DNA from 3 places in the Micrococcus sp. IITD107 genome. Region 2 is predicted to be linked to each of the others. Evidence: predicted binding sites of a transcription regulator. Region 2 holds the regulator's gene; each other region holds the start of a gene.
The links. The regulator LexA, encoded in region 2, represses DNA repair genes until DNA is damaged. The targets are predictions, from matches to a motif close to TCGAACANNTGTTCGA.
Positions count from the first base shown of each region.

Region 1: the regulator LexA is predicted to act here: its motif matches at 1,861-1,876, upstream of ACEXHE_RS04790 (HNH endonuclease signature motif containing protein).
Region 3: the regulator LexA is predicted to act here: its motif matches at 1,553-1,568, upstream of ACEXHE_RS01955 (DUF6504 family protein).

Region 1 is NZ_JBHFFN010000002.1:94,422-97,693, reverse strand. It holds gene ACEXHE_RS04790 (HNH endonuclease signature motif containing protein) at 82-1,818, opposite strand; gene ACEXHE_RS04785 (1,4-dihydroxy-2-naphthoyl-CoA synthase) at 2,012-3,007, shown strand; gene ACEXHE_RS04780 (hypothetical protein) at 3,036-3,272, shown strand, end outside.
Region 2 is NZ_JBHFFN010000001.1:107,932-111,203, forward strand. It holds gene ACEXHE_RS00510 (ATP-dependent DNA helicase) at 1-1,037, shown strand, start outside; gene lexA (transcriptional repressor LexA) at 1,015-1,773, opposite strand; gene ACEXHE_RS00520 (LysM peptidoglycan-binding domain-containing protein) at 2,007-2,345, shown strand; gene ACEXHE_RS00525 (Ig-like domain-containing protein) at 2,457-3,272, shown strand, end outside.
Region 3 is NZ_JBHFFN010000001.1:413,896-417,167, reverse strand. It holds gene ACEXHE_RS01960 (DNA polymerase III subunit alpha) at 1-1,030, opposite strand, end outside; gene ACEXHE_RS01955 (DUF6504 family protein) at 1,030-1,359, opposite strand; gene ACEXHE_RS01950 (hypothetical protein) at 1,669-2,175, shown strand; gene ACEXHE_RS01945 (SOS response-associated peptidase) at 2,193-3,047, opposite strand; gene ACEXHE_RS01940 (ornithine cyclodeaminase family protein) at 3,066-3,272, opposite strand, start outside.

The sequences.
Region 1 (3,272 bases), on a different contig from region 2:
GCGCCTGACCGCTCTCAGCCCCACCGCCCTCGGCCCCACCGCTCACCGGGTCGCGGCGGGCAGAGCCCTCCCCTGGCCCCTTCAGTCGTGCCACAGCGGATTCCTCTGCAGCACCGGCTCGGCACCATCTCGGTTCTGCATGCGCCCCGTGGGGCTGATGTCCTCGAACCAGGGCACGCCGTTCTTCAGGTGGATCGCGAGCTGGTCAAAGTGCAGGGCGTGATGGTGATGGGAGCAGAGCAGCACACCGTTGTCCACGCTCGTCGGACCGGAGTGCTCCTTCCAGAACCGGATGTGGTGCACTTCGCACCAGGAGGGTGGGAAGTCACAGCCCGGGGCAGCGCATCCTCGGTCCCGGGCGATGATCGCCTTGCGGATGGCTGGCGGAAAGGGTCTCTGTGCCCGGCCGATGTCCAGCACCTCCCCTTCGCCCCCGAGCACCACGGGGATCAAGTCGGCGTCGCAGGCCCACATCCTGAGGATCCTGGGGTCGATCGGCCCGCTGAACGCTCCGTGGGAGATGACCGGCCCCCTCGTCTCCCCTGGCGGATGCTGATCCGCCAGCCTGTCCGGGATGTCCGGCGGGGGCGGCAGATCCGGATGGGCTGCCAGGCGACCAGCCAAGGTCTCGAAGTCGATGGTGACCAGAACCTGGGGCCTGGCGCCACCGGCGTCGGGAAGAACACCGCGGTCTTTCAACGTCAGTGCCGCCTGCAGGGCCGCGATGAGGGCATCCACTTCACGGCGCTGACGGTCCTCCCACCGTTCGGGCGGCGCGGCGGTGAAGAACCCCTCACCGTCACAGTCTGCGTCCAGTGCCTCTGCGCCGACCAGGTCGAACAGCCCCTGGTCTGCCGGACCACCAGAGGCATTCCCCTCGGATGTCTCCACGCGGTTCTTGCGCGCACGGGGGTTGGAGCCGGCAGAGGTGACGGTCTTCATCACCTCGTGCTGCCCCTGGGTCAGACGCAGATGCCAGAGATAGAGGCCGTTCTCCTCACCGATGAACTTCGCGTTCCGCCCCAGATGGGCCTGCGAGGCGGTCTGCTCTGCCCCAGAACGCTCCATGGCCCGATCGAACTCCAGGCGCCACTTCCGGCACGCGATCTTCACCGCGGAGGGTGAGACGTGACGGGCTGTGACCATCAGGCGGGTCTGACCGGCGGCGATCAGCTCTTCGACCAGGTCCCGCCGAGCACCGGCCCTCGCGGCATCACGCCGGGCCTCGTTGAGGGCACGGGTGATCATGTCCACCACGGACGGATCCACAGACCCGTCCCACAACGCGTTCGAGACCTCTGGCAGCGCACTGCCCACCTGCACCCCTCCGTCTGCCGACGGCGGTGGCGCCAGATGCTGGGCCGCCCGGCTCACCCGATCACGGGTGTCCCGTTGAGGGGTCTGCTGCGTCTGCTCCAGGAAGTCAGCCGTGGATCGGAAGCCGCTCTTCCCCACTGGCAATCCGAGCAGTCGATGCCGGTCCCGCGGGTCGTTGAACGCCCGGTCGGTGTGCCCCACCACGGCCGTCTGGACGCCCTCCACCACACGGCTCAGCTGCCTGATCTCCGACTGCACCTTCGGCAGGGTCATCCCGGACTCGTCAGCCCCCGAGGGCGACTCCAGGTTCACCGCTGCCAGCGTCTCCACGAAGCCTGGACTCACCACCCGGTCCTTCAGCTCGCCCATCACCTGCTGTGCCAACGTGAACAGGCTCTCCAGCGGCAGAGCACACAGGTCCTCCCGGCCAGCTCCCGCAACCATGGTGAGCAGACGGGCTTTCAGCCCCTCGTCGTGGACGTCATCCACTGCCAGCGCCATGCCTGCCACCTCCTCTGCCGCTCTTGCAAACCGCCACTTCCTTCGTACATATATTCGACCACAGCCCGCAGACACGTTAAGGGCCGCCGGGCCGACTGGGGACAGCGTCAGCACATCGGTCTCCTGTGCAGGACGGGATGACCCGGCACCCCACCCCATCACCCCGTCCGACCGTCCCACTAGACTCGGCCAGGTGACCGCACAGAACTCCTCCCCCGCGTCCCAGCCCGCCGATTCCCGCTCCTCGGAGCTGCCGAAGAAGGTGTCTGACATCTTCGACCCCCAGCGCTGGCGCGTGGTCGAGGGCTTCGACTTCGAGGACATCACCTACCACCGTCAGGTCGAGCGCGACGCGAGCGGAGCCGTGGTGAAGGACCTGGGGACGGTGCGGATCGCCTTCGACCGCCCCGAGGTGCGCAACGCCTTCCGCCCCGGCACCGTGGATGAGCTGTACCGCGCCCTGGACCATGCCCGGATGACCCCGGACGTGGGATGCATCCTGCTCACCGGCAACGGCCCCTCCCCCAAGGACGGTGGCCACTCGTTCTGCTCCGGCGGGGACCAGCGCATCCGTGGGCGTGACGGCTACCGCTATGCGGACGGTGAGACCTCGGAGTCCATCGACCCGGCCCGCGCAGGGCGTCTGCACATCCTCGAGGTCCAGCGCCTGATGCGCACCACGCCCAAGCCCATCATCGCGGTGGTGAACGGCTGGGCTGCCGGTGGCGGTCACTCCCTGCACGTGGTCTCGGACCTGACCATCGCCTCGCGCGAGCACGGCAAGTTCAAGCAGACCGACGCCACCGTGGGCTCCTTCGACGCCGGCTACGGATCCGCACTGTTGGCCCGCCAGGTCGGACAGAAGAACGCCCGCGCCATCTTCTTCCTGGCCCGCGAGCACTCCGCCGAGGACATGGTCCGCATGGGAGCCGTGAACGAGGCGGTGGACCACGAGCGCCTCGAGGAGGTCGCTCTGGAGTACGCAGCGGACATCAACCGGCAGTCCCCGCAGGCCATCCGCATGCTGAAGTTCGCCTTCAATCTTCCCGACGACGGCATGGCAGGTCAGCAGGTCTTCGCCGGAGAGGCCACGCGCATGGCTTACATGACGGATGAGGCCGTCGAGGGCCGCGACGCCTTCCTGGGCAAGCGTGATCCGGACTGGTCCAGCTTCCCGTACTACTTCTGAGCCAGTCGCCTGGCCGGCCTTGGAGTCAGTGGACGTCGACTTCGACGTCAGATCAGATGCGGGTGGCAGAGATCCCGATGTCCACAGCCCGACTCTGCGTCGCTACCATCAGCTCCTCTGGAGCAAGCCTCTTCCCTCGGGTCACCACTTCACGCTCAGCACCGACACCCCGGGAACCTACCTGCATCACCGTTCGCGTGCGGGAGAGTTCTGGCTGAGCAGCGACGCCATCTCGCATTCTCTCTCGTCCATCACCAGCATGAGA
Region 2 (3,272 bases):
CGTCGTCGGGAAGCGGGGAGTCCCCCGGGGGAGCGGACAGCGGCCGACAGATGGCCCGGGCCCGCCTGCTCACCGTCCTGGAGGTTGCCGACCGCATCCTGGCCGCGGTGCCGGACACCGAGCACCCTGAAGTGGTGTGGGCCAGTCGGCCCGGTCACTTCGAACCGGGCGTGGGATGGGTGCCCGGGGACGAGACCGCGCCTCCCGTGCTGTACGTGGCACCCCTGTCCGTGGCCGGGAAGCTGCGTGAGGGACTGTTCGGACAGGCGACGGGTGTGCTGACCTCGGCCACACTCGCGGTGGGGTCCTCCTTCGACCCGGTCGCCGGATCGCTCGGACTGATGGGGCAGGGAGCACCTCGGTGGACCGGAATCGATGTCGGCAGCCCCTTCGACTATCCACGTCAGGGGGTGCTCTACGTGGCTCGGCACCTGCCCCGTCCCGGTCGCACCGCCAGTCCGGAGTCATGGGACGAGCTCGAATCCCTGCTGCGGGCATCCCGCGGCGGGGCCCTGTGCCTGTTCTCCTCCAAGAGGGCCGCCGAGGATGCCGCTGAGGCGATGCGCACCCGGCTGGGGCCATCACCGCAGATCCTGTGCCAGGGGGACGCGACGCTGTCCGCGCTGGTCCGCCAATTCGCTGCGGAACCGGACACCTCCCTGTTCGGCACGCTCAGCCTGTGGCAGGGCGTGGACGTGCCCGGTGAGGCCTGCCGACTGGTGGTGATCGACCGGATTCCGTTCCCGCGCCCGGACGATCCGTTGGCCACGGCCCGCTCGCGGGACATCGCCCGTCATGGCGGCAACGGTTTCATGGCGGTGTCCGCCACGCACGCGGCCATCCGTCTGGCCCAGGGGGTGGGACGTCTGATCCGCACCCAGGAGGACCGCGGCGTGGTGGCCGTCCTGGACCCCCGGCTCGCGACCGAGCGCTACGGCGGCTACCTCCGCTCCACGCTGCCCGACTTCTGGGGGACCACCGACCCTCAGGTGGTCAAGGGCGTCCTGGAGCGGCTCAGAGGGCCCGCAGCACCGTGACGACCTTGCCCATCACGGTGGCGTGGTCGCCCAGGATGGGTTCGTAACTGCTGTTCTGCGGCAGCAGCCAGGTGTGTCCGTCCCTCTGGCGGAAGGTCTTCACCGTGGCCTCGTCGTCCAGCAGGGCCGCCACGATCTCACCGTTCTGTGCTGAGCTCTGACGCCGCACCACGACCCAGTCGCCATCACAGATGGCCGCGTCCACCATGGAGTCTCCCGAGACCTTCAACATGAACAGCTCGCCTTCACCGGTGAGCTGACGCGGCAGCGTCATGACGTCCTCGACCTGCTGGTCGGCCAGGATCGGACCACCTGCGGCGATCCGGCCGACCAACGGGACCGGCACGGCCGAGCCCTCGACGGCGGCCGTGTGCAGAGCGGTCACCGTGGCCCCACGGTGCTCGGTGGTCGAATCGCCCGGCTGGACGGAGCCGGATCCCAGAGGCGTGGATCCATGCTGCACGGGTGCGCCGTCGGCATCCAACAGCACCTCCATGGCCCGGGGTCGGCCGGGGTGGCGACGGATGTAGCCCCACTTCTCGAGCTGGGAGAGCTGGTGGGTCACCGAAGACAGGGACGCCAGTCCAGCGGCGTCGCCGATCTCGCGCATGGACGGTGGATAACCCTGGTGGGCGATCGCCGTGCGGATCGATTCCAGGATCGCCCGCTGGCGCTCCGTCAGGGGGTGCGGCCCCTGTCCATCGGTCTGTGCCTCGGCGCTGGTCCGGCCTGCCATAGGGATCGTCCTTATCTCGTCCGTGCTGCCTGGTGATGTGCTTCTCGGTCGGCCAGCGGTGGTTCCACTGCTGCCTGACCGTTGGATCTGACGCTACGTGAGCGTGGCCCCAGATTCAAAGATATGTTCGAACGTGTCTTGTCCGCGTTCGAACGGATGTGCTAGAACAGGAACACGTCATCCGAACATGCGTTCGATGCGTCCGGACCTTCCGGGCAGAAAGGCTGATCACCATGAGCACCACCCGTACCGCGACCGACATCCGTCTGAACCGTCGAGGCCGCTTCTTCCTGCACGGACTCCCGGTGATGATCCTTGCCGTCCTGATCACCGCAGCCGCGGTCTTCTTCGGATCCACGGCCCTGACCCCGGCCGCCGCCTCCGGCGATCAGGCTCCGGCTGCCGTGGAGACCCATCTCGTCGGCTACGGAGAGACGCTGTGGTCGATCGCCGGTGAGATCGCTCCGGAGCGTGATAGGACGACCACCATCGAGCAGATCGGCGCCATGAACTCTCTGACGGACAGCGAGCTGCAGCCCGGTCAGCTGCTCTACGTTCCGCAGTTCGGCTGATCTCCGAGGGCGGATCCGGGTCGGATCAGGCGGGGGCCCCACTCACCTACACTGGATGAGGCGACCGTGGGTGCGGTATGTCATCAGTCTGATGGGGGAGGACCGACACCGATGGGAGCATGGGGCCGGGGCTGGCGGGGAGCATCGAAGCCGGCGGCCTTCTCAGCGGTCGGAGCCCTGGTCATCGCCGGATCTGTCCTGTATCCCGGCATGGAGACGGCGGATCTCGACCTCCACGATGGAGCCATCTGGGTCACCAAGGAGGACAACGGGTTCATTGGGCATCTGAATCATTCCTCCCACATCCTGGACGGAGGATTCCGCGCCCCCTTCGAGAACTACTCGCTGCACCAGCAGGACGACCACGCCGTCATGGTCGATCCGGCCAGCGGTGCCCTGGTCTCCATCGACGCCTCACTGATGTCCTCAGGCGACCAGACCATGCTCCCGGCCACCGAGCACTTCGCACTCGGCGGGGGGTCCTTCTCAGCCAACTCGGCCGAGGACGGGACCGTCTTCGCGGGGACCTTCACGCCAGCTCCCGTCCTGTCCTCGGAGGACCCGCTGTATGAGGCCGACGGCGCCGTGGCCAGCACGACGACGACCACGGGGACCGTGCTTGTCGCTGACCTCGCCTCCGCAGAGCTGATCAGCTTCGTCGCCTCCGAGGACGACAACGCCTGGGAGGAGTCCTCTCGCGAGTCGCTGACAGCGCTCGCCTCGATGACCTCCCCGGTCGTCACAGCCGTTGGAGACACCGGCGTCGTCGTGGATGCCGACTCCGGGACGGTGGTCTGGCCTGGGGGTCAGGTCCAGGACGACCGCCTGGTCGGGGCCGTTCCCCAGCCGGCCGGACCGAACTCCGGTGTCGTGGGACTGGCCACGTCTGCCGAGCTGCTGAGTGTGCGACTGGAGAACGGATCGGTC
Region 3 (3,272 bases), 310 kb from region 2:
GATTCCTCAGCTCGCGCTCCGGCGCGCCGCTGATGCCGATCACGGAGGCTTCTGGCACCACCGGACGCATCCAGCCCAGGTCCGGCCCCGGATCCATCCTGCAGAGATCGGTCAGCTCTGCGGTCTGCTGCAGCAGCTCCTGCACGGCATCGGCTCCCTCTCCGGAGTCCCTGCCGATCTCCCGGGCGATCTGCTCCATGGCGGCACCCGGTTTGAGCCAGCCCTGCCCGTTGGGCTGGAGGTCGTCCAGAGCCTCCAGGGAGCTCAGGGTGCGTGCCGCGTCCAGCACGTCCGCGGTGGCGGCTCCGTCCGGCGCGGCATAGCGCACGGCGTTGGTCAGCACGGCCGGCACACGCGTGTCCCGGCTGGCCCGCAGCATCCGCACGGCATGCGCGGTGGAGAGCCGCTGCCCGGGTGGGGACAGATGGGAGACCACCTCCACCCTCAGCGACCCGGCGGGCAGAACAGCCTTCCACCGGCGCAACAGGGTCCGCCCCTGCGTGTAGCGGCGCGCGGCCATCGCCTGCCCCACCTCGGAGCCGGGCCCCACCAGGACATAGAGCAGCGGTTCGGCGGGGTCCTCACCGGAGGCGCGCGCGGCCAGTTCGGCCACCCTGACGTAGGGAGACCCGCCTGCCGAACCCCCGGTGGTGTGGGCGTGGGCATCGGAGATCAGTCGGCACAGGGCACGGTAGCCCGCCCCGTCGCAGCCACCCCGGGCCAGCACCACCACCCGACCGGCAGGATGCTGCGGAGCATGGCCCGTCACCGGAACAGCCACCTGACCGTCTGGACCGACGCCGTCCCACGCCACTGCCAGATCCACACCGACCACCGGGGCCAGCCCGGCGTTCAGACAGGCCTGGACGTGCTTGGCCATGCCATAGAGCCCGTCACGGTCCGTGCAGGCCAGGGCGTCGGCACCGTCCGCCGCAGCGGCCTGGGCCAGCTCCTCCGGCCAGGACACTCCGTAGTGCGCGCCGAAGGCACTGGCCACATGCAGATGCGTGAACCCGGCCCCGGCACCCATCAGGCGCTCTCCCGCAGGTCCTGCCGGACGGCGTCGTGGATCTGGATCAGCCGCCACCGTCCGGAGTCCAGGTGGTGGGAGATGTCCAGGGTGAGCAGCGGCGAGCGGGGCGCACGGGCCAGACGGACCTGCACCCGCCAGACCTCGTGGTCCACCAGTCCGGCACCGCGTCCGCGCTCGGCTCGGCGCTCCTCCGCCCACCACCGGCGCCGCTCGAACCAGCGCACCGGTTCAGCGGCCACCACATACGTGCGCCCGTTCCACTCCAGCTGCTCCGGCACTCCGGCCGAGGATCGGCCGACGGCCACCGACTGTGTGAAGACTCCCATGAGATGTGTTCCTGCCCTCTGACGTTCTGTCCTCCCCGCCGCGGGGATGCGACGGGGTGTCCAGGTCCACGGGCTGCAGGTCGGCACCGTCTGGGAAGGAACGGTCCGAGCAGCACCGGTGACCCGGCTTCAGGTGGGACGCGCGCGACACGCCGGACGGGAAGTGCGTGACGACTGCGCCCCACCATGGTATTCGAACATCTGTTCGATCACCAGTCAGGACAGTAGGCAGGGGCCCGGACACGTTAAGCGCGGAGGCGTCACGGTGCAGCGCCTTGTCCTGTCCGGCCGATCCTCTACGGTGTCGCCATGCCCGCTCTGCACGATGTCCATGACCCTCTGGTCGCTCGCACCTGCGTCCTGCTGCTCGACGCCGTCGAGCTGCTCCACCGGCGCGGACTCCACCAGGTCCGGGCCCTGCCCTACATGGCCCCGTCCGGCATGTACTGGCGGTGCGAGGTCAGCGCCGGCCAGTCGGATCCCCGCACCGGAGAAGCCCGGACGGTGCGCTACACCATGGGCGACGGCCCGGAGCTCCCCGGCCTCCGGGTCACGGCGAGCACCACCACGGCCCAGGTGGCTGATGCACTGCATCACGCCGTGGGCGCCCCCTCACCGGAGGCGAGCGATCCGGCCTACACGCGCTGGTATGCCGAGCTCCTGGCGGCCTGCCGGGAGCATCAGGCGCTGCCGGTGGCGTTCTCCGACTCCTGGGGTCCGGTGGACGGATGGGAGATCGGCTGGAACTCCGGCGTCCTCCATCCGCAGCCGCCGGAGCGGGAGCACCCCGCGCGGCGTCCAGAGGAGAGGGCCTGATCGTCACGGCCGCCCGGTCACAGCAGCGTGCCCTGCTCCTCGGTGAGCGGCTCGATCAGATCGGGCCCATTGTTCCGCACAGTGCCCACCGCCGGGTCCACCTCATGCAGGGTCCACTCGGCGGCGGTGCCGTAGGCCCGGGCCAGCACCAGGTCCACGAGCTCCTGGGCCTGAGCGGCCGATCCCAGCTTCTCCGGCCGCAGCCACTCATCCATGGTGGCCCGATCCATGGGCAGGGGAAGCCGGTCGTGCAGTCCGTGCAGTCGATCCAGGGTCTCGTCCCCGCTGCCGGCCTCGGGAGACGGGCCGGTGAGGATGGTGCAGCTGAGCACCCACTGGCCGGGCTCCCCCTCGGCCACCGCAGGGTCCCGCCACCACTCGTAGAGACCGGCGAAGAACGTCATCGCCCCGTCCGCACGGTGCACGTAGAAGGGCCGCTTCCGAGCGGCCTTGCCGTCCGGCCCCTTCTCTCCGGGTCCGGGCTTGAGCCACTCGTAGTAGCCGTCCACCGGGATCGCACAGCGCCGGGCCCTCACGGCCGATCGGAACGTCGGCTTCTCCGTCACGGTCTCTGAGCGCGCATTGAACGCACGCACCCCCACGGAGAGGTCCTTGGCCCAGATCGGCACCAGACCCCACCGGGCCACGTGGACTTCTCGCCGCACCTGCGGCGCTCCGGATGCCTGAGGCGAGGGGCCGTCGTCGGGACCCTGGTCCGGGTCCACCGGGCGCTCCAGCACCACCGTCACATCAGCGGTGGGCGGGACGTTCCAGCTCGGCGGCGGCAGCACCAGCTCCTCCTCCGGAGGCAGCGCACCGGCCTCGGCCACCAAGTCCCCGATGGCCCGGGCCATCACGAATCGTCCGCACATGCCACCAGTGTGCCACCGTCAGTCGGTGCCGGCCTCCGGGTCCACCACGCCGATCGCCACCGCCAGGTCCTGCCAGCTCATGCCCACGCCCTTGAACACCCGGGGGCGCGAGGTGTCCGCCTCCACGGCGCCGGTGACCACGTCCTTCAGGTCCACCAGGTCGGCCTCGGCCAGGGCACCCTCCTCGATCGCCATCACCACATCACCGGCCTCCCGCAGGGCCGT